DNA from 3 places in the Variovorax sp. GW823-FHT02B07 genome. Region 2 is predicted to be linked to each of the others. Evidence: predicted binding sites of a transcription regulator. Region 2 holds the regulator's gene; each other region holds the start of a gene.
The links. The regulator sigma-54, encoded in region 2, starts transcription at its own class of promoters, with help from an activator protein. The targets are predictions, from matches to a motif close to TGGCANGNAANCTGCTTT.

Region 1 (9,752 bases), on a different contig from region 2:
GCTACTACCTCAACGTGGCCAATGGCGGTGTAGTCACCACCAACCCGGCCGGAGGACTCTGGAGCACCGACGGATTGATCATGGGCATGACATGGGTGCAGGACAGCAATGGCAATGCCCGCATCATTTATCAGAAGAGCAATGGCGACAACGTGATCGAGACGCCACCGGTGGCAACGTCCTCCGGCTCCGGCAGCGTGCATCGGACCTCCTGGCGCGAGCTGGTGGACTGATCTGCGATGAAAGCGGTCCTGGCTTGGCACGCGTCGGGCCAGGAAAAGATGCGATACATAGTTTGCGCGAGCGCAGTGCTCTCTTTGGCGCTTCACGCCACTGTGCTTTCGATGTGCACCTCATCCGTCGCCCCGAAGCACGCGGCGAACACTGCAGTTGGAAGTGCTGCCGCTTCCATGCGCGTGCGAGCGGTCCGCACCCATGCTTCCCTTTCGCCGCTTTTGGCCGTCCATGCCCCCCTGCTGGCGACAGGAGTGCCTCATGCATCTGGGCACGCACCAATCCTCAAGGAAGAGCCGTCGGCGATCACGCCGCCTACGCCTCCCGCGTCAACCACGACCGAGGTTGAGGTCGACAACTACATTCCACGCAGTCAGCTGTCGACGCCACCGATTGCCTTGACGACCATCGTGCTAGAACCTCCGTCCGGCGAACCAGTGGGAGATCGGCTCGTTGGCATTCTTTCGCTCTTCATTGATGAGCAAGGTCACGTTGAGCAGGTCGACGCCGAGGAGCCGATACTTCCTCCAGCTTTCGAGCAAGCCGCACGCGAAGCCTTCATGGCCGCGGAGTTTTCTCCCGGTGAGATCGATGGCCGAGCAGTCAAGTCACGACTGCGAGTGGAGGTGATGTTCAACGACACGTCGCCTTCAATGCGTTGAAGCGCTCTCCTCAGGTTAAATCTTGCCAGCGTGCGACGAAGTGCGTAGCCGCCGTTCAATCCAGGGAGCTCGTCCAGCCGTCCAAGATGGTGTCGATAGAAGCAGGCATCAGGGCCGCGCAGCGCTCTTCGTGAAGAACATCTCGACCATGCAGGACGATAAGGGCCACCTAACTGTTGGAGCCAGTGAGGTTCGAGTAGACGCAAAAAAGCCGCCCGAAGGCGGCTTTTTGTACCCCGGCTAAGGGGTTACAGCTTTGGGCGGAACTTCGCGGCCAGGGTGGTCGCAGCGGAAGTGTCAACGGTCCAGACTGCGCTGCCTGCACCGAACGAACCATTCAAGATGAGAACCTTGCCGGCCAAGTCCGCCGGGACATTCGCCGCTGCAGGCTTGTAGGTGATGGTGATGGTGGCGGTTTGGGGGGTAGCGCCAGCAGCGCTCGTGCCTGCAGCGGCAACGCTTGCGACGACATTGCCAGTGATCGCCGTCGCGACGGGAAGGCCGAGCACGTCATCAGCGGCCGCGGCATTCGTTACTGCGGAGATGTCGCCTCGAGCAGCCGTCTCGGACAGCGCAGTCTTTGCCGCAGTCGCCAAGCTGATGCCCTCGGCCGCCTTTGCGCGAACGGTGTAGTCTTGGTATGCCGGCAGAGCAACTGCAGCCAAGATACCAATGATCGCCACAACGATCATCAATTCGATCAGGGTGAAACCCTTTTGCACATTGCGTGCGATAGAACGACGGTTCATTCGATTAACTCCAGGTTGGTTTGTAAAGCCCGGGAACCAGCCCGGAGCGGGATCACTTCCGCAGCATCCGTGCCACCTGGCTTCCCCACCCTGCAGCCCTCGATCGGGCCGCCTTTGGTCACAAGATGGTTACATGATGTGACACAACTCGCACTCAGATGCCAATTGTGTCGACAAATTTGTCATGCCCGACCAGTCCCTGTCAGAAGGTCAGCACCCCATCCGCCTTGAGCCAGCGGATGTCCCGCTGCGCCAACCCTGCCACCTCCCGCCCCGCCAGCATCTCGATCTGGCTCATGATTTCTTCGGTCTCCGCCGGCTTGGTGTGGGTGATGTAGATCGGGTACTGCTTGCCCGGATCGATGTGCGCCAGCTCGTGCGCCAGGGCCACTGGCGACAGGTGCAGGCTGCGTTCGGCCAAAGCCTCTTCGCGGGAGCTGAAGGCGGTCTCGATGACCAGCATCGCCACGTCGATCGCGTTGACGCGCTCCCAGAACGGGGGATTGCGTTCGGTGTCGCCGCTGAAGACCCAGTGGGCGCCGCCTTCGGCCCTTCGGATGGCGAAGCCGCAGGCCGGCACGGTGTGGACGGCCGGCAGCACCTCGATCAGCTTGGGAGCGTCGCTGCCCAGCTCGAGGCGTTGCCCGACCGTGATCTCGTGGAAGCTCACGAAGGGCGATTCGGGGCTGGGAATGCGTTCGAAATTCGGCCAGATGACGTTGTTGAACACATGCGCCCGCAGCGCGTCGATGGTGGCTGCCAATGCGTGCACGCGCAGCGGCCGAGTGCGGCGGCTGCCGACGGCGTCGAGCATCAGGGGCAGGGCAGCGATGTGATCGAGGTGCGAGTGGGTGAGCACCACGTCGTCGATGGCGGCCATCTCGTCGAGGGTGAGGTCGCCGACGCCCGTGCCGGCGTCCACGAGCAGGTCCGCATCGACCAGGAACGAGGTGGTGCGGCAGTCCTTGGCGATGGCGCCCGAGCAACCCAGCACGCGAACCTGCATTGTGGAAGACCCCTTGTATGCGTCTGTCGTCATTTGGTGTCGAACCGGGTGGCGCCGTCCCAGTCCGGGTCCTGCGGGCGAAGCGCCATCGAGGCTAAACGCTGGGCGTAGAGCTGGTAAAGGACTTTTTTCGCATCCGCGGCGAGCAGGGGAGCCAGCAAGTTCCGGCCCAGCGCCCAATCCTGGCGGCGGTAGGCGGCGAGCACCTGGCTCCAGCGGTCGAGTTGCTGCCGTGTGTCCTGCGCCTCGGCCGCAGCTTCCGGCACGAGCGGGGTGTAGATGGCGACAGCCTGGGCCTTGCCCTTGACGCGCACGCTGTCGAGTTCCTGCCAGACGAAGCCGGGCGCCGCCTCGCGGGTGGCGCCGCTGGCCACGATCTCGACCCCGTAGTGTCCGCTCAGGCCCTCGAGCCGCGACGCGAGATTGACCGCGTCGCCGACCACGGTATAGCTACGCCTTGCGGTCGAGCCCATGTCGCCGACGCTCATGAGGCCGCTGTTCAGGCCGATGCCTGCGCTGATCTCGGGACGGCCGTTGGCGCGGTGCTGGCGGTTGATGTCGTGCACGGCGGCGGCCATGTCGATCGCCGCCTGCACGGCGAGCGCGGCATGGCCGGGCGTGTCTATGGGCGCGCCCCAGAAGGCCATGACGCAGTCGCCCATGTATTTGTCGACGGTGCCGCGGTGCGCACTGATCACCTCGGTGAGCCGGCTGAAGACGGTGTTCAAGAAAGCCTGCAGCTCGGCCGGCGCCATCTGCTCCGACAGCCGGGTGAAGTCGCGCATGTCGCAGAACATCACGGTCATTTCCTTGCTCTCGGCGCGCATGCTGTAGCGGCCGGGGCGCACGAGCATTTCGTCGACCAGCTGCGGCGGCACGTAGGTGCCGAAGAGCCGCACCAGCCCGCGCCGCGCGCGCGATTCGACGAAGTAGCCCCAGCTCATGTTGAGCGCGAAGGCCAGCGCCACCATGACGAGCGCCGACGCCAGCGGGAGCACGAGGCTGTGGCCGACGTAGAGCCAGGTGTTGAGGCCGACCAGCGCGGCGACCACGCCGGCGCCGAGCAGCACGGCGCGCGATGCGGACAGCAGCGACAGCCCGAACGCGAGCAGCAGCCCCACCGTCAGCACGGTCAGCACTTCGTAGCCCGGCGCGTAGTCGGGCACGGCCAGCAGGCGCCGGTCGAGCAGGCCCGAGACGATGTTGGCGTGCACTTCGACGCCCGGGAACGCAGCGCCGACCGGGGTGGCGCGCAGGTCCTGCAGGCCGGGCGCGGTGGCGCCGAGCAGCACGATCTTGTCCTTCAACTCGCCCGGCGCCAGCCGGCCCTCGAGGACGTCGGCAGCGGCCACGTAGCGGAACGACCCTGCGCGCGGCCCGCCGGGGCCGCGGAACGGCACCTGCAGGCTGGCACTCTGGTCGACCGGGATGCGCAGCGACCCCAGCACCAGCGCCTGCAGGCGCGGAAAGTTGCCGTCGCCGGCCACGAGCGCCGGCCGCACGGGCGGCGAGCCGTTCGCCAGCCGGTACACCGCCAGCGCCAGCGACTCGTAGTGCCCGGGCGACGCATGCTCGCCTTCGTAGCGGGCGATGAGCGGCACGCTGCGAATCACGCCGTCGTCGCTGCCGTCACCGACAAGCGTGTTCAGGAACCCCGCGACCGGCGCCGCGCGCCCCAGCACCGGCAGGCTGGCGCCGAAGCCGTTCCAGAGCGTGACGAAGGAAGCATGGGGCGGAAAGGCGTCGGGCGGCAGCACGGGCGTCGCCGGCAGCAGCCCCTTGGCGCTGGGCTGTTCGGTGCGGGTGAAGTAGTAGCCCAGCGCCACGGGCTGGCCGCGCAGGGCTTGGGCCAGTGTGGCGTCGTGGTCGAGGGTGGGCGCGAGCTGGTCGATTTCGGCAGCGAGGCCCGGCACGCCGCTCAATGGCCCGGCCGCGATCTCCTTCAGGCGCCCGAGGCCGGAGCTGCGGTCGGGCTCGAGAAACATCACGTCGAAACCCAGCACGGCCACGTGCTGGCGGGCCAGCAGTTCCGTCGTGAGGCTGGCGATCTTGTCGCGCGGCCAGGGCCACTGGCCCTCGCGCGCCAGGCTGGCGTCGTCGACATCGACGATCACGACCCGCGTGTCGGGCGTGCCCGGCATGGTGGCGCGCAGGCGGGCGTCGTAGATCAGGTGGTCCAGGTGCTCGATCACGCCCAGCCGCCAGGCGCCGGTGGCATGGAGCAGCGCCAGCAGCACCGGCAGCAGCGTGATGGCGATGCGCGGCCAGTGCCGCCGCAATGCGCTCATGGCTGGTCAGCCTTGGACAACAAATGCCTGTCGGCGAGAAAACGGGGAGCGGAGCAGGGCGTCCGGGCCGGCTCAGATCCGGACGAACTGCATGCGCGAGGCGCCGCCGAGTTCGAGCACGTCGCCTTCCTGCAGCGCGACGGCCTCGGCGCCCAGCGGGGCGCCGTTGAGCGTGACGCTGCCGACGACGGTGGCCGCCACGTAGCCCTGGCGGCGGCGGGTGACGACGGCCACGGCGACGCCGGGCTTGCCGATGGTGGTGACCACCTTCTGCAGCGGGACGTCCTGGCCTTCGTTGGCGCCCGAGAGCACGCGCAGCACGGGCACGCCCAGCTCGACCAGCGCGCCCGATTCGGTGGGTGCCGACGAGAGCGGCATCGGCGCCGAATACTCGGAGAGCGAGGCCCGCACGGAGCCGGGGCCGGCCATGAGGTTGCTGTGCGAGCGGAAATGGATGCGGCAGCCGCCGACCTCGATGACGTCATTGTCCTGGAGCGCCTGCTTCTGGACGGCCAGCGCATTGACGTAGGTGCCGTTGGTGCTGTTGAGATCTTCAATTTCGACTTCGCCGCCGCTCATGTGCAGCACGGCATGCTCGCCGCTGACGGCGAGATTGTCGATCACGATGTCGTTGTAGGCGCGCCGGCCCAACGTCGTGCGATTCTTGGCGAGCGCCACTTGGCCGATGACGACGCCATCGACCGAAATGATCATCTTCGGCATGGCCGATTACTCCCCGTTTGCAAAGATCCAGCACCGTCAGGCGGCGCAAACGGTCCGCCGCCTGGGTTGGCTGCTACATGGCCCCGCGGGTCGCTTCGCTGACGCCCGCCTTGGCCAGAACAACTGAAATGTTATCCCGTCCGCCATTGTCGTTTGAAATTGCAACCAAAAGTGAAGCCATCTCCTTCAGCCCCAGATCACGGCTCAAAAGCGTGAAAAGCTGCGCATCCGGCACCATCTCGCTGAGCCCGTCGGAGCACAGCATGTACAGGTCGCCCGGCCTGGCGCTGTGCTCGTGCATCTCCAGCAACACCTGGGCTTCCACGCCCACGGCCCGCGTCACGAGGTTGCGGGTGGGGGAGTTCAGGGCCTCTTCGGGCGTGATGGCGCCCGCGTCGAGTTGCTGCTGGCGCAGCGAATGGTCGCGCGTGAGCTGCTCCAGCTTGTTGTTGCGCAGGCGGTAGCAGCGCGAATCGCCGATGTGGCCGACCACCACGCGCTGCGGACGGAACGCCGCCAGCACCAGGGTCGTGCCCATGCCCCGCAGCTCCTCGTGGGTGATGCCGGCCTGGAGGATGGCGCCGTTGGCCTCGTCGGTGGCCGCCTGCAGCGCACGCCGGACCACGCGGGCCGGCGCCTGCATGCCGGCCTGAGCGAACCAGCGGCCGAAGCTCGCATGCATCAGCGAAATGGCCATGGCACTGGCCACCTCGCCGCCCTTGTAGCCGCCCATGCCGTCGGCCAGCAGCGCCAGGCCGAGGGCCGGGTCGACATGCACCGCGTCTTCGTTGTGGGCGCGCAGGCGCCCGACATCGGTCAGCGCCGCAAACTCCCAGCTCAGCGCCGGTCGACTGGAGAAAAGGGAAACGCCAACACCTGCCATCGTTTGTCAGCGCTCGCTTTTTTAGGGGATCAGTGCGCAGCAGCGCGTGCGCGCCGTTGCAGGAAGCGGCCCAGGGCCACGACGAGCACCGCGCCGGCGATCGCGCCCACGTAGTGCATCCAGGGGTTGGCCGCCAGCGCCTCGTGCAGCGACACGTCGCTCACGATGGTCTCGCCGCCGACCCAGCCGATCAGCGCGGCGCCCAGCATGACGATGATCGGGAAGCGTTCCATGAGCTTGATCATGAGCGTGCTGCCGAAAATCACCAAGGGGATGCTGATGGCCAGACCCAACACCAGCAGCACCATGCTGCCTTGCGCGGCGGCCGCCACGGCGATCACGTTGTCCAGGCTCATCACCAGGTCGGCCAGCAGGATGGTCCGCACGGCCGCGAACATGCTGCCGTATTCCTTGGACTCGCCGTCGCCTTCGTCTTCCTCGCTGAGCAGCTGCAGGCCGATCCACAGCAGCAGGGCGCCGCCGATGATCTGCAGGTAGGGCAGCGCCAACAGCTTGGCCGCCACCACCGTCAGCACGATGCGCAGCACGACGGCCGCGCCCGAGCCGAACAGCACGGCCTTTTTCTGTTGTGCGGGCGGCAGCGATCGCGCCGCCATGGCGATCACGACGGCGTTGTCGCCCGAGAGGATGATGTTGATCCAGACGATCTTGATCAGACCGATCCAGAAGTCCGTGCTTTGAAGAAGTTCCATGTCTCTGATTCCACTGTGTTGTAGTTAAAAAAGCGCCCGCAACTCAATGCGGGCGCTTTTTCATTTCTGCGTGGTAATGCGAGCGGCGGGAATGCCGCCAGCGGTACGTGTGCTTTTTACAGCTTGCCCTTGAGCAGCTTGGCCAGCTCCGAGAAGTTGCGCGTCACGGTGAAGCCGCACTCTTCCATGATGGCGAGCTTGGCTTCGGCCGTGTCGGCGCCGCCCGAGATCAGCGCGCCGGCGTGGCCCATGCGCTTGCCGGGAGGGGCGGTGACACCGGCGATGAAGCCGACGACCGGCTTCTTCATGTTGTCCTTGCACCAGCGGGCTGCGTCAGCCTCGTCGGGGCCGCCGATTTCGCCGATCATGATGACGGCGTCGGTGTCCGGATCGTCATTGAAGGCCTTCATCACGTCGATGTGCTTCAGGCCGTTGATCGGGTCGCCGCCGATGCCGACTGCCGACGATTGGCCCAGGCCGATTTCCGTCAGTTGAGCCACGGCTTCGTACGTCAGCGTGCCCGAGCGCGAGACCACGCCGATGCGGCCCTTGCGGTGGATGTGGCCGGGCATGATGCCGATCTTGATTTCGTCGGGCGTGATCAGGCCGGGGCAGTTCGGGCCCAGCAGCAGGGTCTTCTTGCCGCCGGCCGCTTCCTTGGCCTTCATCTTGTTGCGCACTTCGAGCATGTCCCGAACCGGGATGCCTTCGGTGATGCAGATCGCCATGTCCAGGTCGGCTTCGACAGCTTCCCAGATGGCGGCCGCGGCACCTGCCGGCGGCACGTAGATCACCGACACGGTGGCGCCGGTCTGCGTGGCGGCTTCCTTCACCGAACCGAAGATCGGGATGTTGAAGATCGACTCGCCGGCCTTCTTCGGGTTCACGCCGGCCACGAAGGCGTTCTTGCCGTTCGCGTATTCCTGGCACTTCTCGGTGTGGAACTGGCCGGTCTTGCCGGTGATGCCTTGCGTGATGACTTTGGTGTCTTTGTTGATGTAGATCGACATGACTTGTTCCTTAGGCCTTCTTGACTGCTGCCACGACCTTCTGGGCCGCGTCCGCCATGGTGTCGGCGCTGATGATCGGCAGGCCCGACTCGGCCAGCAGCTTCTTGCCTTCGACTTCGTTGGTGCCCTTCATGCGCACGACCAGCGGCACTTGCAGGTTCACGGCCTTGCAGGCTGCGATCACGCCGGTGGCGATGGTGTCGCACTTCATGATGCCGCCGAAGATGTTGACGAGGATGGCTTCCACGTTCTTGTTCTTCAGCATGATCTTGAAGGCTTCCGTGACCTTCTCGGGGGTGGCACCGCCGCCCACGTCCAGGAAGTTGGCCGGCTCGCCGCCGAACAGCTTGATGGTGTCCATGGTGGCCATGGCCAGGCCGGCACCGTTCACCAGGCAGCCGATGTTGCCGTCCAGCGAGATGTAGGCGAGGTCGAACTTGGAGGCTTCGACTTCGGCCGCGTCTTCTTCGTCCAGGTCGCGCAGGGCCACGATTTCGGGGTGGCGGAACAGCGCGTTGCTGTCGAAGTTGAACTTGGCGTCCAGGGCGACGACGTTGCCCTTGCTGTCACGGTTGAGCGGGTTGATCTCGACCAGCGAGGCGTCCGTCTCCATGTAGCAGGTGTAGAGCTTCTTCAGGATGTCGACCGTCTGGGCGGTCGAATCGGCCGGCATGCCGATGCCGTCGGCGATTTCCTTGGCTTGCGCGTCGGTCAGGCCGTCCTTGGGGTCGGCGTAGACCGTGATGATCTTCTCGGGGGTGGAATGGGCCACTTCCTCGATGTCCATGCCGCCTTCGCTCGAAGCGATGAACGCCACCTTCTGGGTGGCGCGGTCGGTCACGGCCGAAATGTAGTATTCCTTGTTGATGTCAGCGCCGTCTTCGATGTAGAGGCGACGCACCTTCTGGCCTTCAGGGCCGGTCTGGTGGGTCTTGAGCTGCATGCCGAGGATCTCGCCAGCCAGCTTCTTGACGTCTTCGATCGACTTGGCGACCTTGACGCCGCCGCCCTTGCCGCGGCCACCCGCGTGAATCTGGGCCTTGACGACCCAGACCGGGCCTCCAAGCTTCTGGGCGGCCTCGACCGCCTCCTGAACCGTATAGGCCGGAATGCCGCGCGGCACCGGCACGCCGAACTTGGCAAGGATTTCCTTGCCTTGGTACTCGTGAATCTTCATGAGGGATGTCTCTCGGAAGGAGGAGGTTGAGAACGGGAGATCGGGAGTGAGACTGTTGTTTCTGCTCTGTTGTTCGCGGGCGACGGCAGCCTGACGGCTGGGGGCGGCGAACAACCGCGGACTGTATCATGGTGCGCCGCACCAATACTTGATGCGCGGTTGCGGTCAATACGTACTTTCTTCTAGCCACCCTACGCATACTCCGATATGGCCAAGGTTTTCATCGACGGCGAAGCCGGCACCACCGGCCTGCAAATTCGCGAGCGGCTGCAGACGATGCCGCAGATCGAGCTCGTGAGCATCGCGC
Region 2 (9,752 bases):
GCTTCGGCAAGTAATCAACACAAAAGACAAAAGAAAAGGCCCGCATGAGCGGGCCCTTCGGGAGTAACAAATGTCAGCGCCACACGGCGCCGCCGCGCCGGATCAGGCCTTGGCCGCGTCGGCTTCGCACTTCTTCATGAAGCTGTTCTTGGCGGCACCGGCCAGGGCCTTGCCGTTCTTGTCGAGGGCCTTGGCGGCGCAGGCGGGTCCGGCGGCGGCCTTGGTGCACTTCTTCATGAAGCTGTTCTTGGCAGCGCCGGCCAGGGGCTTGCCGTTCTTGTCGATGGCCTTGGCATCGCAGCTGGCGCCACCGGCGGGTGCGGCCGCGGCGGCAGGGGCTGCCGCAGGTGCGGCGGCGGCAGCGGGGGCCACGACCGGGGCGGGTGCCTTGTCCTGCGCGTAGGCGCTGAACGACAGGCAGGCGCCGAGCGCGACGGTGGAGGCGACCAGGGAAAGGAGCTTCTTCATGGTGGATATGTCCTTGCAAGGTTGGGTTGTGACAGACGCCCCGCCTCGGGGCCGACCATCCTAACGGGCGACATCGCCCATCGGATGACGATCGTTAACTGGGTCCGGGTTTGCCCCCGGTAAAATTCACAGATGCTATTGGTCAAACAGGAGCTGCTCGCGGCGCTCGCGAACACGCTCGAAACCCTCTCTCCCGGCGCCGGCGCCAAAGCCGCGTTCGAGTCGCCCAAGGTGGCGGCGCACGGCGATTTCGCCAGCACCGCTGCCATGCAGCTCGCCAAGCCGCTGGGGCGCAAGCCTCGCGAACTGGCCGAGGAACTGAGCGCTGCGCTGCTCGCCACCCCCGCTTTCGGCCAATGGGTCGAGGCCATCGAGATCGCCGGCCCCGGCTTCCTCAACATCCGCCTGAAGGCTGCCGCCAAGCAGCAGATCGTGCGCGAGGTGCTGGCCGCCGGCGACGCCTTCGGCCAGCAGCCCGCCACCGGCGAAAAGGTGCTGGTCGAGTTCGTGTCGGCCAACCCGACCGGTCCGCTGCACGTCGGCCACGGCCGCCAGGCCGCGCTGGGCGACGCCATCTGCAACCTGCAGGCCTCGCAGGGCCAGAGCGTGTGGCGCGAGTTCTATTACAACGACGCCGGCGTGCAGATCCAGACGCTGGCCAACAGCACGCAGCTGCGTGCCAAGGGCTTCAAGCCCGGCGACCCCGAGTGGCCCAGCGGCGAAAAGGCCCCGGCCTACAACGGCGACTACATCGCCGACATCGCCGAGGACTTCAAGGCGAAGAAGACCGTCAAGTCGGACGACCGCGAGTACACCGCCAGCGGTGACATCGACGACCTGGACAGCATCCGCGAATTCGCCGTGGCCTACCTGCGCCGCGAGCAGGACCTCGATCTGCAGGCCTTCCGCGTGCGCTTCGACAACTACTACCTCGAGTCCAGCCTCTACACCAGCGGCCGCGTCGAGGCGGCCGTGGCCAAGCTCGTGGCCGCCGGCAAGACCTACGAGCAGGATGGCGCGCTGTGGCTGAAGTCGACCGACTACGGCGACGACAAAGACCGCGTGATGAAGAAGAAGGACGGCACGTACACCTACTTCGTGCCCGACGTCGCGTACCACATCGCCAAGTGGGAGCGCGGTTTCCACAAGGTCGTGAACATCCAGGGCACCGACCACCACGGCACCATCGCGCGCGTGCGCGCCGGCCTGCAGGCCGCGGGCGAAGGCATTCCCGAGGGCTACCCCGACTACGTGCTGCACACCATGGTGCGCGTCATGAAGGGCGGCGAAGAGGTCAAGATCAGCAAGCGCGCCGGCAGCTACGTCACGCTGCGCGACCTGATCGAATGGACCAGCACCGATGCCGTGCGCTTCTTCCTGCTCAGCCGCAAGCCCGACACCGAATACACCTTCGACGTCGACCTGGCGGTCACCAAGAACAACGACAACCCCGTGTACTACGTGCAGTACGCCCACGCGCGCATCTGCTCGGTGCTCGCGGCCTGGGGCGGCGACGTGGCCGCGCTCAAGGCGGTCGACCTGTCGCCGCTGGACAGCCCGGCGGCCCAGGCGCTGATGCTGCTGCTGGCCAAGTACCCGGCCATGCTGACGGCGGCGGCGAAGGATTTCGCCCCGCACGACGTGACTTTCTACCTGCGCGAACTCGCGGCCAGCTACCACAGCTACTACGATGCCGAGCGCATCCTGGTGGACGACGAGCCGGTCAAGCTGGCGCGTCTCGCACTCGTCGCAGCAGCCGCGCAGGTGCTGCACAATGGCCTCGCGATCCTCGGCGTCAGTGCGCCGAGCAAGATGTGAATCACCCTCTGAACATGAAGAAGACAAGCAGACAACGCGGCAACATCGTCATCGGGCTGATCATCGGCCTGGTGCTCGGTCTGGGCGTCGCCCTGGGCATCGCGGTCTACGTCACCAAGGTGCCGATCCCGTTCGTCAACAAGACGCAACGCGGCGGTGCCGAGCAGGACGAAGCCGAAGCCCGCAAGAACCGCGACTGGGACCCGAACGCGCCGCTGGCCGGCAAGGCCGGCGCGCCCAAGCCCGCCGCCACGCCGCCGGCCGCCACGGCCACCGGCCCGGTGAACCCGATCACCGGCGCGCCCGCCACCGTGGCGCCCGGCACGCCGCCTGTCGCCACCGCGCCGGTCACCGCCCCGGCCCCCGTGGTGGTGGCGCCCAAGCCGGCGCGCCCCGCACCGGTGCCGGCCGAAGCCAACGCCCTGCCGCCGTCGAACGATCCGCTGGGCGACCTCGCCCGCGCCCGTGCGGGCGGCAGCACGACCACCGCGTCCGCCGCGCCGAGCCACACGGCCGCCGCCGCACCGTCGTCCTCGGGTGCCGATCCCTTCATGTACTTCGTGCAGGCCGGCGCCTTCCGCACCACCGACGACGCCGAGGCGCAGCGCGCCAAGCTGTCGCTCATGGGCGTCGAGGCCAAGGTCACCGAGCGCGAGCAGGCCGGTCGCACGGTCTACCGCGTGCGCGCGGGCCCGTTCAACAAGAAGGACGACGCCGACCGGCTCAAGGAACGGCTCGACGGCGGCGGTCTCGAATCGGCGCTGGTGCGCGTGCAGCGCTGACCGACGCCTTTCTTGAACAGCCTTTAAGCTCTCGCCCGCGCGGCATCTGCCGCACTCGTTTGTCAATTCCAGCGCCTCGGTCGCGCCGTCCACGGGGAACTCCCGGCGGCGCGCCGGCTCTGTACTGCGGTACCCACAGGAGAACCTTTTCCATGAAACGTCGTGACTTTTCGCTGGCCGCCACTTCGATCGGGCTGCTTTCGCTGGCTGCCGTTCCGGCACATGCCCAGCGCGCCCCCAAGGCCGGCACCGATTTCCTCGTGCTCGACAAGCGCGTGCCCGTCGATGCACCCGCCGGCAAGGTCGAGGTGGTCGAGTTCTTCTCGTACAACTGCCCGCATTGCAACGACTTCGAGCCCTCGCTCGAAGCCTGGGTCAAGGCAGCCCCGAAGGAAGTGGCCTTCCGCCGCATTCCGGTGCCCTTCGTGGGCAACGACGTCGAGGCCAAGCAGCGCCTGTACTTCACGCTCGAAGCGATGGGCAAGCTCGACGAGTACCACCCGAAGGTGTTCGCCGCGATCCACGCGCAGCGCCAGAACCTGAACGGCGACGCCAACATCCAGGCCTGGGCCGAGCGTGCCGGCCTCGACGGCGCCAAGTTCAAGGAAACCTTTGCGTCCTTCGGCGTGGCCAGCAAGGCCCGCCGCGCGGCGCAGCAGACCGAGGCCTACAAGGTCGCCGGCGTGCCGGCCCTGGCCGTGGCGGGCCGCTGGTATGTCGACGGCGAAACCGCCGGCAGCATGTCCAAGGTGCTGCAGGTCGCGACCTTCCTCATCGGCGAAGCCAAGAAGGGCTGACCGACCCGACGACCTGCTTTCTTGGTCGAATGCAAGGCCCGCTTTGGCGGGCTTTTTCATTGGCGGCGGTGGGCAATTGCCATCCCACGCATACAATGTTTCAGAGCAAGTTTCGTGCCTTTATGACATTGCCCTCCATCCCCACATTCCCCACCCTTCGTCGCCTCGGCCGCCTGGCTTTCGGTGCGCTGTTGCTGGCCGGTGCCGCCTCGAGCGCCCTGGCCGAGACCGCCGACCGCACCAAGCCGATGAACATCGAGTCCGACTCGATGCGCTACGACGACCTGAAACAGACCAGCGTGTTCACCGGCAACGTGCTGGTCACGAAGGGCACGATCATCATCCGCGGCGCGCGGCTGGACGTGCGCCAGGACGCCGAGGGCTACCAGTACGGCGTGGTCACGGCGGCGCCCGGCAAGCTGGCCTATTACAAGCAGAAGCGCAACGCCGGCGACGAGTGGATCGAGGGCGAGTCGGAAGTCATCGAGTACGACAGCCGCGCCGACAACGTCAAGTTCATCCGCCGTGCCGTCATGCGCCGGCTGATCGGCGCCACGGCCAACGACGAGAGCAGCGGCGCGCTGATCGTCTACGACCAGAGCAACGACACCTACACCGTCAACGGCTCCCTCGTGCCGCCGAACGCCGGCGTCTCGGCGGGCGGTGGCGGTCGCGTGAAGGCCATCCTCACGCCGAAGGCCGCCGCGGCCCCGGCGGCGGGCGGTTCCGCACCGGCAGCCGGCGGCAAGAAGCCTGTGGCCCCGGCACCCACCCCCGCGCCCGGCGCCGGGCTGCGCCCGAGCACCACGCTGGGCGGCACCGAAGGGGAAGGGCGCAAGTGATCGAAACCGCAGGAACCCAGACCGCCGACGGCATTCCGGGCAGCCGCCTCGTGGCGCGCGGCCTCAAGAAGAGCTACGGCAGCCGCACGGTCGTCAAAGACGTCTCGCTCGACGTGCAAAAGGGCGAGGTCGTCGGACTGCTCGGCCCCAACGGCGCGGGCAAGACCACCTCGTTCTACATGATCGTCGGGCTGGTGCGCGCCGACGCCGGCGAGATCACCATCGACGGCGAGCCCATCGCCCACATGCCCATTCACCGCCGCGCGCGCATGGGCCTGAGCTACCTGCCGCAGGAAGCCTCGATCTTCCGCAAGCTCACGGTCGAGGAAAACGTGCGCGCCGTGCTCGAGCTGCAGCGCGAGCCCGACGCCAACGGCCGCATGATGCCGCTGACCAAGCAGCACACCGAAGAGCGCCTGGCCGATCTGCTGGCCGACCTGCGCGTGGACCACCTGCGCGACTCGCCCGCGCTCGCGCTGTCGGGCGGCGAGCGCCGCCGCGTTGAAATTGCACGCGCGCTGGCCACCCAGCCGCGCTTCATCCTGCTGGATGAGCCCTTCGCCGGCATCGACCCGATCGCCGTGATCGAGATCCAGCGGATCATCAGTTTCCTGAAAGAGCGCGGCATCGGCGTGCTCATCACTGACCACAACGTGCGTGAAACGCTGGGCATCTGCGATCACGCGTTCATCATCAGCGACGGGCACGTGCTGGCACAAGGCACACCCTCGGAGATCGTCGACAACGCCGAGGTACGCAGGGTGTACCTGGGCGAGCACTTCCGCATGTAAGGGAGGGTCGGGTCTCCATGAAGCAAGGGCTGTCCCTTCGCGTCTCGCAGCATCTGGCGCTGACGCCACAGCTGCAGCAGTCCATTCGCCTGCTCCAGCTCTCCACGCTCGAACTGAGCCAGGAGGTCGAGCAGATGCTGGACGAGAACCCGTTCCTCGAACGCACCGCGGAAGAAGCGGCGCGCGAGGAGTTCGGGCTGGACACGGCCGACGCGCCGGTGCCGCGCGACGACGCGGGCGAGGGTGAGGCCGAGTTCACGCCGTCCGCCGCCAGCACGTCCTCCACCTCCAGCGACACCACCACCTCGACCCCCGACACCGACGGCCCCGCCGCCGAGATCGCCGAGCGCGAGCCCGACTGGGAAGGCGACGGCACCGTCGACATGGCGCCCGACGACAGCGAGTGGGGCAGCGACGCACCCGCGCGCCAGAACAACCTGGGCGACGACGAGCGTGCCGACGCCACCGAACTCGCGCGCAGCCAGGAGTCGCTGCAGTCCTTCCTGCACCGCCAGGCGCTGAGCCTGCGGCTCAATGAGAACGACTGCGCCGCGCTGCGCTTCCTGATCGAATCGCTCAACGACGACGGCTACCTCGAAGACTCGCTGCCCGCGCTGGCCTCGGGCCTGGCGGGCGACGACAACGACCAGTTCGACGACCTTGTGCACCACTTCCAGGTGGCGCTGGGCCTGCTGCAGAGCCTGGAGCCGGTGGGCGTCGGCGCGCGCGATCTCGGCGAATGCCTGAGCATCCAGCTGAAGGCGCTCGCCAGCGAAGACGAGACCGAGGCCGAAGCGCTCATCCGCAAGACCGCCATCGCGATCTGCAAACAGCCCATGGAGCTGCTCGCGCGGCGCGACTTCAAGCGCCTGGCCACGCTCACGCGCACCAACGAAGACCTGGTGCGCTCGGCGCTGCAGGTCATTGCGCGCCTCGAACCCAAGCCGGGCCGCCGCTTCGTCGACGTCGAGCGCAACATCGTCATCCCCGACGTGATCGTCACCAAGACCGGGCGCGGCACGAACGTGAAGTTCCGCGTCATGCTCAACCCCGAAGTCATGCCGCGCCTGCGCGTGCACGACATCTACGCCGGCGCGCTCAAGTCGCACAAGGGCGAGGGCAGCCAGGCGCTGTCGCAGCGGCTGCAGGAGGCGCGCTGGTTCATCAAGAACATCCAGCAGCGCTTCGACACCATCCTGCGCGTGAGCAACGCCATCGTCGAGCGCCAGAAGAGCTACTTCGTGCACGGCGAGCTGGCCATGCGCCCGCTGGTGCTGCGCGAGATCGCCGACGAGTTGGGCCTGCACGAGTCGACCATCTCGCGCGTGACCACCGCCAAGTACATGGCCACGCCGTTCGGCACCGTCGAGCTCAAGTACTTCTTCGGCTCGGCGCTGGGCACCGAGACCGGCGGCAACGCGTCGAGCACCGCGGTGCGCGCGCTGATCAAGCAGTTCGTGAGTTCCGAGAGCATCAAGAAGCCGCTGTCCGACAGCCAGATCTCCGAGATGCTGAAAGAGCAGGGCATCGAGTGCGCGCGCCGCACCGTCGCCAAGTACCGCGAGGCGCTGCGCATCGCGCCCGCCAACCTGCGCAAGGCCCTGTAGAAAGCCCACGATGACCCGTCGCCTGCTGTCACGCTGGGGGCATTGGGTCTTCGCCCTCGTGGCGGCATCACTGTTCGCCGGCTGCGCCACCTTGCCCGACGAGGCACCGCGCCCGCCCACCAAGGCCATCGCCGTCTCGGCCGACACCGCGCTCGGCAAGATCGCGCTGGCCTCGCAGCCCGACCCCGACCTCAGCGGCTTTCGCCTCATGCCCGGCGGCGACTTCGCCTTCGACACGCGGCTGCAGCTGGCGCGCCGCGCGCAGCGCACGCTCGACGTGCAGTACTACCAGATCGAGAACGACGAGACCGGCCGCTACCTGCTGCGCACCCTGCGCGATGCGGCCCAGCGCGGCGTGCGGGTGCGCTTGTTGATGGACGACCTCTACACCTCCGGCGAAGACGAGCTGCTGCTCGGCCTGGCCGCCACGCCGAACGTGGAGCTGCGCCTGTTCAACCCGTTCCCGGCCGGGCGCGGCAGCCTGCTCAAGCGCTTCACCGCGTCGCTGTTCGACTTCAGCCGCGTCAACCGCCGCATGCACAACAAGCTCTTCATCGCCGACGGCGCGATGGCGGTGGCGGGCGGGCGCAACATCGGCAACCAGTACTTCCGCCGCACCACCGGCCCGAACTTCATCGACCTCGACACCTTCGTCACGGGCGCGCTGATCCCGCGCCTGGGCGTGCTGTTCGACCAGTACTGGAACAGCCCGCACGTGCGCCCGATCGGCGCGGTCGTGCACACCGACCTGCCGCGCGAAGAACTGCAGCGCCGCTTCGACGCCGCCACCGGCCCCGACACCACGCCGCCGCCGCCCAGGCCCGCGCCCAACGACCTGCTCGGCTACAGCCCGGTGGCCGACGACCTCGACGCCGGCAAGCTCGGCCTGATCTGGACCACCGCCGAGGCCTACGCCGATTCCCCCGACCGCGTGATCGGCAAGACCGCGTCGTACGGCGGCGTGCCGCTGCTCGACGTGGACAGCGTGCGCTACAACGTGGTCGAGCAGATGCGCCGCGCGCGCAGCGAGGTGACGCTGGTCTCGCCCTACCTGATCCCGGGCGCGTCGGGGCTGGAGGTGATGCGCGAGATCCGCGGGCGCAACGTGAAGATCAGCGTGGTCACCAACTCGCTCGCCGCCACCGACGAACCGCTCGTGCACACCGCCTACCGCCGCTACCGCGCCGACATGCTGGCGCTGGGCGCCGAGCTGCACGAGCTGAGTTCCGCGCGCACGCGGCGCAGCGTGCGCCTCGGCCTGTTCGGCACGTCGGTGGGCCGGCTGCACGCCAAGTCGGCGGTGATCGACCAGCGCATCCTGTTCGTCGGCTCGATGAATTTCGATCCGCGCTCCGAGATTCACAACACCGAGATCGGCCTGTTCATCCGCAGCCCCGAGATGGCGCAGCAGACCCTGAAGCTGCTCGACGTGCTCAAGCAGCAGGGCGCCTACCGGCTGCGTTTTGCCGAAGGCGCCGATGCGGGCGCAGTCGGCTCGCGGCGCATCGAATGGGTCAGCGAGGAAGGCGGCAAGACCACCGTGCTGCACGAAGAGCCCGACTCGGGCTTCTGGGACCGCACCATGCTCGAACTGCTGTCGCCGCTCACGCCCGAGAGCTTGCTGTAGCGCAGCGATGCTTCGCGAAAGGCTTTGCAAGCATGGCGCTGCCGCAGATGGTCGCCGGCGGCGAGCCTCAACGCGGGAGCGGTGGCTTTTCGGGAGTCGCGCAGGTCATTTGAGACTTCGGGACACGAAATCTCGTCTCGACCGTATCGAACCAGGCCATGTAAGAGCGCACGGAGTGTTCGTCGATCTCAAGAATCTCATCGCAGAATGAAAAGCCGGGCCCAATGATCGGGTTGCTGCTCGCCGTGATCACGGCGCAGATGCGATTGCCCTGAATCTTGTAGCGCATTGCCGCGGTGTAGGGCTCCTTGCTTTCAGGAAAAGCCCCACAAAAGGAGCTTGTGCCGTCGACGTATTCGTCATACCCATGGCACGTTTTTCCACCGTCATCGGAGTTGCACCACACGCCCTGCAGGGCCCTGTTCAGATCTTCGTCCTGTAGCGTCGCGGAAGAGGACTGTGTTGCAACAACCGTGAGAGCGGCGGCGATCAGGAGTTGGTGGACGAATGGCATGCGATGGGCTTGATGACGAAGCTGGACCTGGAAGCGGGACCATAGCCGTTGCCGATTGAAAACAACCCGGCTGCCGCGCACATCCCCTCAAGAAATCCAGACCGCGTGAAGAAAGACGCGGCTTCCCCCGGGCGCATTGCCCGGAGCCGGCATCGCCGGTCGAACCTGATCGATCAGGTGCCGCGCACGGCCGACCACACCAGCCGCAGGCCCAGCAGGCCCATCACGCCGCCGGCGGCACGGTCGATCCAGGTCTTGTAGCGCAGGTAGGCCGCGCGCGGCGCGGCCGAGGACAGCGCCAGCGCGACGATCGCGTACCAGCCCGTCTCGATGCAGAAGATCACGGCCGGCACCGTGAGCGCCAGCACCAGCGGCACCTCGCGCGGCAGGAAGGCCGCGAAGATGCTCGCATACACCACCGCCGTCTTCGGGTTGCTGATCTGCGTGGCCAGGCCGAGCAGGAAGGTGCGTCCGCTGCGGCCCTGGCTGCGGGGCGAGGCGTCCGT
Region 3 (9,752 bases), on a different contig from region 2:
CGCCCGAACGGCCGCATCGCGGCCTTCCTGCTGTCCTGCCTGTGCCTGACAGCCCTGGTGACCCTCCCCGCCGCGGCGGCGCCGCCGGCCCCTCCACCGGTTTTTGTGCTCAATTCGCTGGACGCCAGCGTGAGCGTGATCAACCCGGTCGACTGGACCGAGAAGCAGCGCATTCCCACCGGCAAGGAGCCGCACCACATCTACATGACACCCGACGAGAAGTCGGTCATCGTGGCCAATTCGGCGGGCGATTCGCTCACCTTCCTGGACCCGCGCACGGCCGAGGTGCAGCGCGTGGTGTACGGCATCATCGATCCGTACCAGCTGCAGTTCTCGCGCGACATGAAGTGGTTCGTCACGGCGGCCAACCGCCTGAACCACGTCGACGTGTACCGCTGGGACGGCAAGGACCTGAAGCTGGTCAAGCGCATCGCCACCGGCAAGACGCCCAGCCACATCTGGATCGACAACACCAGCACCGTGGCCTACGTCACCATGCAGGACAGCGACGAGCTGATCGCGGTCGACCTGCCGACGCAGACCATCCGCTGGCGCATGGCCACCGGCGCCATGCCGGCCGACATCTTCGGCGCCCACAACGACAAGACGCTGCTCGTGGGCCTCACCGGCAGCGACGGCGTGCAGGTGTTCGACGTGGCCGGCGCCCAGCCCAAGCTGGTCGGCAAGATCCCCACCGGCAAGGGCGCCCATGCCTTCCGCTCGGCCGGTGACGGCAAGACCGTGTTCGTGAGCAACCGGGTCGCCAACACCATCAGCCGCATCGACCTGACCACGCTGAAGGTCGTCGCCAACTACAACGTGCCCGGCGGCCCCGACTGCATGGACGTGTCGGCCGATGGCAAGACGCTGTACGTGACCTCGCGCTGGGCCAAGAAGCTCACGGTGGTCGATCTCGCGAGCCAGAAGGTCGTGCGGCAGATCAACGTCGGCCGCTCGCCGCACGGCGTCTGGACCCTCGACCATGCCAAGCGCATCTGAGCGCGTGCGCGGTGTGCGCACCGCCGGCGTGGCCTTCGCCGTCGCGGCGCTGGCCTGCGCCACCGTGCCGGCGGCCGGAGCCCAGGACGCCGCCGCCTGCGACAAGCCGGTCTACCTGACGCTGGACACCGGCCACATGGGCATCGCCCCGTTGGTGGCCGACGTGCTCAAGCGCCAGGACGTGCGCGTCACCTTCTTCGCCGCCGCCGAGCGCACCCAGACCGACGGCGACAGCCTGGACGACCAGTGGGCCCCGTGGTGGAAGGCGAGGGCGGCCGAGGGCCACGAGTTCGGCTCGCACACCTACGACCACGCCTACTGGCGCGGCGACGTCAAGGGCACGCCGCCCAGCTTTCGCATCAAGCCGTCGGCCGGCCCGCAGACCGGCAAGGAGTCGGTCTGGAGCGCGGCCGACTACTGCGCCGACATCCGCAAGTCGTCCGACCGGCTGGCCGCCATCACCGGCAAGAAGCCGCTGCCGCTGTACCGCGCGCCGGGCGGCAAGACCTCGCCCGCTTTGTTGGCGGCCGCCAGGGACTGCGGCTACGCGCACGTGGGCTGGTCGCCCGCCGGCTTCCTGGGCGACGAGCTGCCCAGCGAGGCGTTCAGCAACCAGAAGCTGCTGGCCCAGGCGCTCGCGGGCATCCGTCCCGGCGACATCCTGCTGGCGCACCTGGGCATCTGGTCGCGCAAGGACCCGTGGGCGCCCGCCAACCTGGAGCCGCTCATCGTCGGCCTGAAGGCCAAGGGCTTCTGCTTCCGCACCCTGCGCCAGCACCCGGACTACCGCGCCTGGATCGCCTCCCACCCTTGAATCCTGAGTTTTCGCCGTGATCGACTGGTTGACCGACGTTTTTTCCGCCATGCAGGGCTGGCTCTTCGAGGCCGCCGTGCAGCCGCTGGTGTACGCCATCGGCCTGGGCGGCTGGGCCGAGGACGCCTTCGACGCCACCGGCTGGCTGCTGGTCGGCGTGGTCCAGATCCTCGTGCTGCTGGCCGTGATCGGCCCGCTGCAGCGCTGGCGCGCGGTCGAGCCCGTGACCGACCGCCGCGCCATCCGCATCGACGTGCTCTACACACTGATCCACCGGCTGGGCCTGTTCCGGCTGGCGCTGTTCTTCACGCTGCAGCCGCTGTTCGACGACCTGCTCGGCAGCCTGCGCATGGCCGGGTGGGGCACCTTCCACCTGGACGAGGCATGGCCCGGCGTGACCGACGTGCCGTGGGTGGCTTTTGCCATCTACCTCGTGGTGCTCGACTTCGTCGGCTACTGGATTCACCGCGGCCAGCACCAGTTCAACTGGTGGTGGAGCCTGCATTCGCTGCACCACTCGCAGCGCCAGATGACGATGTGGAGCGACGACCGCAACCACCTGCTGGACGACGTCATCCACGACACGCTCATCGTCATCGTGGCGCAGCTGATCGGCGTGGCGCCGGGCCAGTTCATCGCCGTCGTGGCCTTCACCCAGCTCAGCGAAAGCCTGCAGCACGCCAACCTGCGGCTGAGCTTCGGCGCCATCGGCGAGCGGCTGTGGGTCAGCCCGCGCTTTCACCGGCTGCACCACAGCATCGGGCTGGGCCACGAATCGCACGGCCGGAGCACGCTGGGTGGCCACAACTTCGGCGTGCTGCTGCCCTGGTGGGACATGCTCTTTCGCACCGCCAACTTCGAGAACCGCTACGACCCGACCGGCATCCGCGACCAGGTCGAGCCCGGCGCCGACGGCCGCCCGCGCGACTACGGCCAGGGCTTCTGGTCGCAGCAGTGGCTGGGGCTGAAGCGGCTGTTCGGCCGCGCCTGATTCACCCGCAGGCCCGGCGGCGGGCGGGCCGGGGCCTTGCGCTATCCTCGAACCTCATGCGCCTGCTCCTCGACTCCTTCTGGCGCGCGGTGGCCTATTGCATGCTCCCGCGCGTGATCGTGCTGTCGCTCCTGCCATTGGCGCTCATGGTGCTGCTGGCCGCGGGGCTCGGCTACTTCTACTGGGACGCGGCCGTCGCCTGGACGCGCGAGGCCCTCGACGCCTGGCCGCTGCTGTCCAGCTTCTGGGCCTGGATCGGGCGCCTGTTCTCGAGCGACGTCACGGCCGCGCTGGCGCCGCTGGTGGTGGTGTTCGGCGTCACGCCGCTGATCGTCGTGCTGTCGCTGCTCATCGTGGCCGGCTTCATGGCGCCGGCGCTCACCAAGCTCGTGGCCGAACGGCGCTTTCCCACGCTCGAACAGAAGAAGGGCGCCTCCTTCTTCGGCAGCGTGCTCCGCTCGCTCGGCGCCACCGTGCTGGCGCTGATCGCGCTGGTGGTGTCGATGCCGCTGTGGCTCATTCCGCCGCTGGTGCTGATCCTGCCGCCGCTGATCTGGGGCTGGCTGACCTACCGGGTGATGAGCTTCGACGCGCTGGCCGAGCACGCCAGCCCCGAGGAACGCGCCGCGTTGCTGCGCGCCCACCGGTTGCCGCTGCTGTGCATCGGCGTGCTGTGCGGCTACCTGGGCGCCGCGCCGAGCATCGTCTGGGCCTCGGGCCTCTTGTTCGCCGCCGCCTTCTTCGTGCTGGTGCCGATCGCCATCTGGATCTACACGCTGGTCTTCGCTTTCTCCGCGCTCTGGTTCGCGCACTACTGCCTCGACGCCCTGACCCAGCTGCGCGCCCAGCGCGCGGCGCAGCAGCCCGCGGCCGGCAGCGGCGACGCGCAGCAGCAGGCGATCGAGGCGGCCGAAGCCACCGAGGCCAACAAGGCCGCTCTTTCTCAATGGAGTTCTCCATGACACGCGCATTCGGTCTCATCGTCGTCGGCGACGAGATCCTTTCCGGCAAGCGGGCCGACAAGCACATGGCCAAGGTCATCGAGCTGCTGGCCGCGCGCGGCCTGCAGCTGGGCTGGGCCGAGTACGTGGGCGACGAGCCCACTCGGATCACCGCGGCCCTGATGCGCGCCTTCGCCTCGGGCGACATCGTGTTCTCGACCGGCGGCATCGGCGCCACGCCCGACGACCACACCCGCCAGTGCGCCGCCCAGGCCCTGCGCGTGCCGCTGGCGCTGCACCCCGAGGCCGAGGCGCTGATCCGCGAGCGCATGCAGGACACGGCCCTGGAGCAGGGCGTGCCCTACGAGCCCGACCGGCCCGACAACATCCACCGCCTGAACATGGGCGTGTTTCCGCAGGGCGCGTCGATCATCCGCAACCCGTACAACAAGATCCCGGGTTTCAGCGTCGAGCACGTGCATTTCGTGCCGGGCTTCCCGGTCATGGCCTGGCCCATGATCGAGTCGGTGCTCGACAGCCGCTATGCCGATCTGTTCACCCGCAACGCCATCGCCGAGAAGTCCGTGATCGTTTTCGGTGCGATGGAAGCCACCCTCACGCCGCTGATGCAGGCCATCGAGCAGGCCCACGCCGGCATCAAGGTGTTCAGCCTCCCCAGCGTGGATCACCCGCAGTACGGGCGCCACATCGAGCTGGGCGTCAAGGGCGACCCCGCGAAGCTCGATGCCGCCTATGGCCAGCTCGTCGAAGGTCTGCACACTTTCGATGCGAAGCTTGGACCCGAATTGGTGCGTTAATCTGCATTGCACCAATTTGGGGATATTTTCCTTTTCCGGCAGCCCCTGGGCCGTCACCCGGGCCTCATCCGGCGGGGTGACAATGGCACAGAAACTGCATCCTCCCGTCCCTGTATTCCTAACCACCATCCAACTCAGGAGAAACTGATGGCAAAGACCGTCGCCGATGTACTCAAGCTCGTCAAGGAAAACGAGGTCAAGTTCGTCGACTTGCGCTTCACCGACACCCGCGGCAAAGAGCAGCACGTGACCGTGCCCGTGTCGCACTTCGATGAAGACAAATTCACCTCGGGCCACGCGTTCGACGGTTCGTCCATCGCCGGTTGGAAGGGCATCGAAGCCTCGGACATGCAGCTCATGCCCGACCCGAACACCGCCAACATCGACCCGTTCTTCGAAGAAACGACGCTGATCCTGACCTGCGACGTGATCGACCCGGCCGACGGCAAGGCCTACGAGCGCGACCCGCGTTCGCTCGCCAAGCGCGCCGAGGCGTACATGAAGGCTTCCGGCCTGGGCGACACCGCCTACTTCGGACCGGAACCCGAATTCTTCGTGTTCGACGGCGTGCGCTGGAAGAACGACATGTCGGGCTGCTTCGTGAAGATCGAGTCCGAAGAAGCCTCGTGGAACACCGACAAGGAGTTCGAGCACGGCAACAGCGGCCACCGTCCCGCAGTCAAGGGCGGCTACTTCCCGGTGCCTCCGGTCGACAGCTTCCAGGACATGCGCTCGGAAATGAGCCTGGTGCTCGAATCGCTGGGCATCCCGGTCGAAGTGCATCACCATGAAGTGGCCAACGCCGGCCAGCTCGAAATCGGCACCCGCTTCAGCACGCTGGTGCAGCGCGCGGACTGGGTCCAGCTGCAGAAGTACGTGATCCACAACGTGGCCCACGCCTACGGCAAGACCGCCACCTTCATGCCCAAGCCCATCGTCGGCGACAACGGCTCCGGCATGCACGTGCACCAGTCGGTCTGGAAGGACGGCAAGAACCTGTTCGCCGGCGACGGCTACGCAGGCCTGTCGGACTTCGCGCTGCACTACATCGGCGGCATCATCAAGCACGCCCGTGCCCTGAACGCCATCACGAACCCCGGCACCAACAGCTACAAGCGCCTGGTGCCCGGCTTCGAAGCCCCGGTGAAGCTGGCCTACTCGGCCAAGAACCGCTCGGCCTCGATCCGCATCCCGTTCGTGGCCAACCCGAAGGGCCGCCGCGTCGAAGCGCGCTTCCCCGATCCGCTGATGAACCCGTACCTGGGCTTTGCCGCGCTGCTGATGGCCGGCCTGGACGGCGTGGAAAACAAGATCCATCCGGGCGAAGCCGCCAGCAAGGACCTGTACCACCTGCCGCCGGAAGAAGACGCGCTGATCCCGACCGTCTGCCACAGCCTGGACCAGGCCCTGGAGCACCTGGACAAGGACCGTGCGTTCCTGACCAAGGGTGGCGTGTTCACCGACTCGTACATCGACGCGTACATCGACCTCAAGATGCAGGAAGTCACGCGCTTCCGCATGGCGACGCACCCGGTCGAATTCGACATGTACTACTCGCTGTAAGCGGCTCGCCCCCAGGCTGCGCGCACTTCGTGTCGCTTCGCCAACCCCCTACCGGGGGCAACACCTGCGGCCCGGCAAAGCCGGTTCCGCGGTGTTTCGCGAAGGGCGCGAGCCTGATGAGTAAGACAAAAGGACGGCCCCGGCCGTCCTTTTTCCTTGGTGCGGAACACCCTGTCGTGAGCGGGCCCGAATTGCATCAAAATGCGCGTTTGTCGCGCCCTCTCCGGATCCAAATGAAGACTGCTTCCCTGATTTTCCTGGCCGCCGCCTCGTTCGCCACCGCCACGGCGGCGCTCGCGCAAGAGCGCGTCTGGCGCTGCGGCAACGAGTACACCAACAACGCGACCGTGGCCCAGCAAAAGGGCTGCAAGATCATGGAAGGCGGCAACGTCACCGTCGTGCAGGGCACGAAGCCTTCGGGCGGCGGTGGTGGCAGCGCGTCGTCGTCGGGCGGTTCATCCGCCGCGCGCGCCCCGGCGGGCAGCCCGCGTGTCGAAGGCGTCGACCAGCGCGCCCGCGACGGCGAGGCACGCTCGGTGCTCGAGGCCGAGCTGCGCAAGGCCGAGGCCCGCCAGACCGAGCTCAAGAAGGAATACAACAACGGCGAGCCCGAGAAGCAGGGCAGCGAAGGCCGCAACTACCAGAAGTACCTCGACCGCGTGGCTGAAATGAAGGCCGAACTCGCGCGCAACGAGAGCGACATCGCCGGCATCCGCCGCGAAATCGGCCGCCTGCCCGGCAAGCCGCAAGCGCAGTAAGCGGCGCGCAGTCCATGGTGTTCGGCAAGAAGGCGACTGGCGCCAATCCGCGCTTTCGCGCCTTCGACCTCTTGTCCACGCTGATCGCGGTGGTCAACAGCGACGGCTCGGTGCTGTTCGCCAATGCAGGCCTCGAAGACGCGCTGGGTACCTCGCGGCGCACGCTCGAGGGCTCGCAGTTCGGCGCCTGTTTCCATGAGCCGCAGGTGCTGCGCACCGCGCTCGACGGCGCCAGCAGCAACGACTTCGCCACGCTGCGCTACGAGGCCTTTTTGCGGCGCGTGAATCACGAGCTGATGCCCGTGCAGGTCACGCTCGCGCACGGCGACAAGAAGGGCGAACTCATCATCGAGATGTCGCCGCTGGAGCAGCAGGTGCGCCAGGACCGCGAGGAGCGCCTCATCGACCAGGCGCAGGCCAACAAGGAACTCATCCGCAACCTCGCGCACGAGATCAAGAACCCGCTGGGCGGCATCCGCGGCGCGGCGCAACTGCTGCAGATGGAGGTCGAGTCGCGCGACCTCATCGAGTACACCCAGGTCATCATTCACGAGGCCGACCGGCTGCAGACGCTGGTCGACCGGCTGCTGGCGCCGCACCGGCGCCCGCACGTGGTGGGCGACGTGAACATCCACGAGGTGTGCGAGCGCGTGCGCTCGGTGATCCTGGCCGAGTTTCCGCGCGACCTGCACATCGAGCGCGACTTCGACGTCTCCATTCCCGAGTTCCGCGGCGACCGCGAGCAGCTCATTCAGGCCACGCTCAACATCGCGCACAACGCGGCGCAGGCCCTGGCCGAGCGCCGCGCGGCGGGCGATGCGCAGATCACTTTCAAGACCCGCGTGGCCCGACAGGTGATCTTCAACAAGCAGTGGTATCGATTGGCACTGGAATTGCATGTCATCGACAATGGACCGGGTGTGCCGGACACGATCAAGGACCGCATCTTCTATCCGCTCGTTTCAGGCAGGGAAGGCGGGACCGGGCTGGGACTGACGCTTGCGCAAACTTTTGTGCAACAGCATCACGGCGTGATCGAGTGCGACAGCGTCCCGGGCCGAACCGATTTCAAGATATTGATTCCGCTGCCCTAGCGCAGCCCCGGCAACAGAGGAGATGCATGAAGCCGATCTGGATAGTTGATGACGACCAATCGATACGCTTCGTGCTCGAGAAGGCACTGCTGCGCGAAGACCTGCCCACGCGCAGCTTCACGAACACACGCGAAGTGCTGGCCGCGCTCGAACAGGCCGAAGGCGACGAGCAGCAGGGCCCGCAGGTCCTGGTGAGCGACATCCGCATGCCGGGCGGCTCGGGGCTCGACCTGCTCGACAAGATCAAGGCCAAGCACCCCGGCCTGCCGGTCATCATCATGACCGCCTTCTCCGACCTCGACAGCGCGGTCTCGGCCTTCCAGGGCGGCGCCTTCGAGTACCTGCCCAAGCCCTTCGACCTGCCGCGCGCCGTCGAACTCATCCGCCGCGCCGTCGACGAAAGCCAGCGCGAAGAAGTGTCCGAAGAGCGCATGGTCGCCGCGCCCGAGATGCTCGGCCAGGCGCCCGCGATGCAGGACGTGTTCCGCGCCATCGGCCGGCTGTCGCAGAGCAACGTCACGGTGCTCATCACCGGCGAATCGGGCTCGGGCAAGGAGCTGGTGGCGCGCGCGCTGCACAAGCACTCGCCGCGCGCCAACGGCCCCTTCGTGGCGATCAATACCGCCGCCATTCCCAAGGACCTGCTCGAGAGCGAACTCTTCGGCCACGAGCGCGGCGCCTTCACCGGCGCGCAGACCATGCGCCGCGGCCGCTTCGAGCAGGCCGAAGGCGGCACGCTGTTCCTCGACGAAATCGGCGACATGCCCTTCGACCTGCAGACGCGCCTCTTGCGCGTGCTCAGCGACGGCCACTTCTACCGCGTGGGCGGCCACAACTCGGTCAAGGCCAACGTGCGCGTCATCGCGGCCACCCACCAGGACCTCGAGCAGCGCGTGAAGCTCGGCGGTTTCCGCGAAGACCTGTTCCACCGCCTCAACGTGATCCGCCTGCGCCTGCCCGCGCTGCGCGAACGCGGCGAGGACGTGCCCGCGCTCACGCGCCACTTCCTGCAGCAGAGCGCGCGCCAGCTGGGCGTCGAGCCCAAGCGCATCTCCGATGCGGCACTCGCCAGGCTCGCGGCCTTCAATTTCCCGGGCAACGTGCGTCAGCTCGAGAACATCTGCCACTGGCTCACCGTGATGGCGCCCGCGCAGCTGATCGAGTCGAAAGACCTGCCGCCCGAAGTGATGGCGGGCAGCGGGGCGGACGTGCATGTGGCGGTGGCCGAGGTGGCGGCGCCCGTGCAGGCTGCAGTGCCGTTGGCCGTCGAGCGCGACGCGTCCGCACCGGTGGTCGCGGCCCCCGAGGCGGTGTCAGGCGCTCCCGCCGGCCCCAGCGCCTGGGAGAGTGGCCTCGAAGCCGAGGCTCAGGCGCTGCTGGCCGCAGGCCGCACCGACGTGTGGGACGTGCTCACGCGCCGCTTCGAATCGCGGCTGATCCTCACCGCGTTGGCCAACACGCGCGGCCGGCGCATCGAGGCGGCCCAGAAGCTGGGCATCGGGCGCAACACCATCACCCGGAAAATCCAGGAACTCGGTATCGAATGAAAAGGCCCTCCCAGGGCCTTTTTTATTATCGGCTGCGTTGGCCCAAGGTGAGCGAGTCGAGCTGGAAATTGCCGCTCTTGTCCCAGAGCCAGGTGTCGACGTACGTGTGACCGCCCAGCTTGCCGGGGCTCGGCAAGGGCGAGGTCGCCTTGACCAGCTCCGCGATCATCGGCGGCACTTCGGGCGCATGGCTGGGCACGCGGCTGAAGGTGACGTTGGTGACCTTG

Region 1: a site for sigma-54 is predicted at 1,703-1,720, ahead of AC1RGU_RS24275 (pilin). Genes of this name have one in related genera too.
Region 3: a site for sigma-54 is predicted at 4,647-4,664, ahead of glnA (type I glutamate--ammonia ligase). Genes of this name have one in related genera too.

What each region holds. Positions count from the first base shown of each region.
Region 1 is NZ_JBXAJX010000005.1:156,091-165,842, forward strand. Features, by position in the region: gene AC1RGU_RS24265 (pilus assembly protein) at 1-233, shown strand, start outside; gene AC1RGU_RS24270 (energy transducer TonB) at 633-896, shown strand; gene AC1RGU_RS24275 (pilin) at 1,145-1,645, opposite strand; gene AC1RGU_RS24280 (3',5'-cyclic-nucleotide phosphodiesterase) at 1,848-2,651, opposite strand; gene AC1RGU_RS24285 (CHASE2 domain-containing protein) at 2,681-4,939, opposite strand; gene AC1RGU_RS24290 (FHA domain-containing protein) at 5,012-5,662, opposite strand; gene AC1RGU_RS24295 (Stp1/IreP family PP2C-type Ser/Thr phosphatase) at 5,736-6,545, opposite strand; gene AC1RGU_RS24300 (TerC family protein) at 6,575-7,258, opposite strand; gene sucD (succinate--CoA ligase subunit alpha) at 7,375-8,268, opposite strand; gene sucC (ADP-forming succinate--CoA ligase subunit beta) at 8,279-9,445, opposite strand; gene argC (N-acetyl-gamma-glutamyl-phosphate reductase) at 9,653-9,752, shown strand, end outside.
Region 2 is NZ_JBXAJX010000006.1:165,554-175,305, forward strand. Features, by position in the region: gene AC1RGU_RS25830 (DUF2214 family protein) at 1-14, shown strand, start outside; gene AC1RGU_RS25835 (hypothetical protein) at 103-468, opposite strand; gene argS (arginine--tRNA ligase) at 601-2,286, shown strand; gene AC1RGU_RS25845 (SPOR domain-containing protein) at 2,301-3,068, shown strand; gene AC1RGU_RS25850 (thiol:disulfide interchange protein DsbA/DsbL) at 3,221-3,865, shown strand; gene lptA (lipopolysaccharide transport periplasmic protein LptA) at 3,988-4,707, shown strand; gene lptB (LPS export ABC transporter ATP-binding protein) at 4,704-5,498, shown strand; gene rpoN (RNA polymerase factor sigma-54) at 5,516-7,105, shown strand; gene AC1RGU_RS25870 (phospholipase D family protein) at 7,116-8,732, shown strand; gene AC1RGU_RS25875 (hypothetical protein) at 8,800-9,246, opposite strand; gene AC1RGU_RS25880 (LysE family translocator) at 9,420-9,752, opposite strand, start outside.
Region 3 is NZ_JBXAJX010000001.1:874,100-883,851, forward strand. Features, by position in the region: gene AC1RGU_RS04095 (YncE family protein) at 1-999, shown strand, start outside; gene AC1RGU_RS04100 (polysaccharide deacetylase family protein) at 983-1,813, shown strand; gene AC1RGU_RS04105 (sterol desaturase family protein) at 1,830-2,804, shown strand; gene AC1RGU_RS04110 (EI24 domain-containing protein) at 2,861-3,766, shown strand; gene AC1RGU_RS04115 (competence/damage-inducible protein A) at 3,763-4,563, shown strand; gene glnA (type I glutamate--ammonia ligase) at 4,711-6,126, shown strand; gene AC1RGU_RS04125 (hypothetical protein) at 6,360-6,884, shown strand; gene glnL (nitrogen regulation protein NR(II)) at 6,899-7,978, shown strand; gene ntrC (nitrogen regulation protein NR(I)) at 8,005-9,525, shown strand; gene AC1RGU_RS04140 (hypothetical protein) at 9,551-9,752, opposite strand, start outside.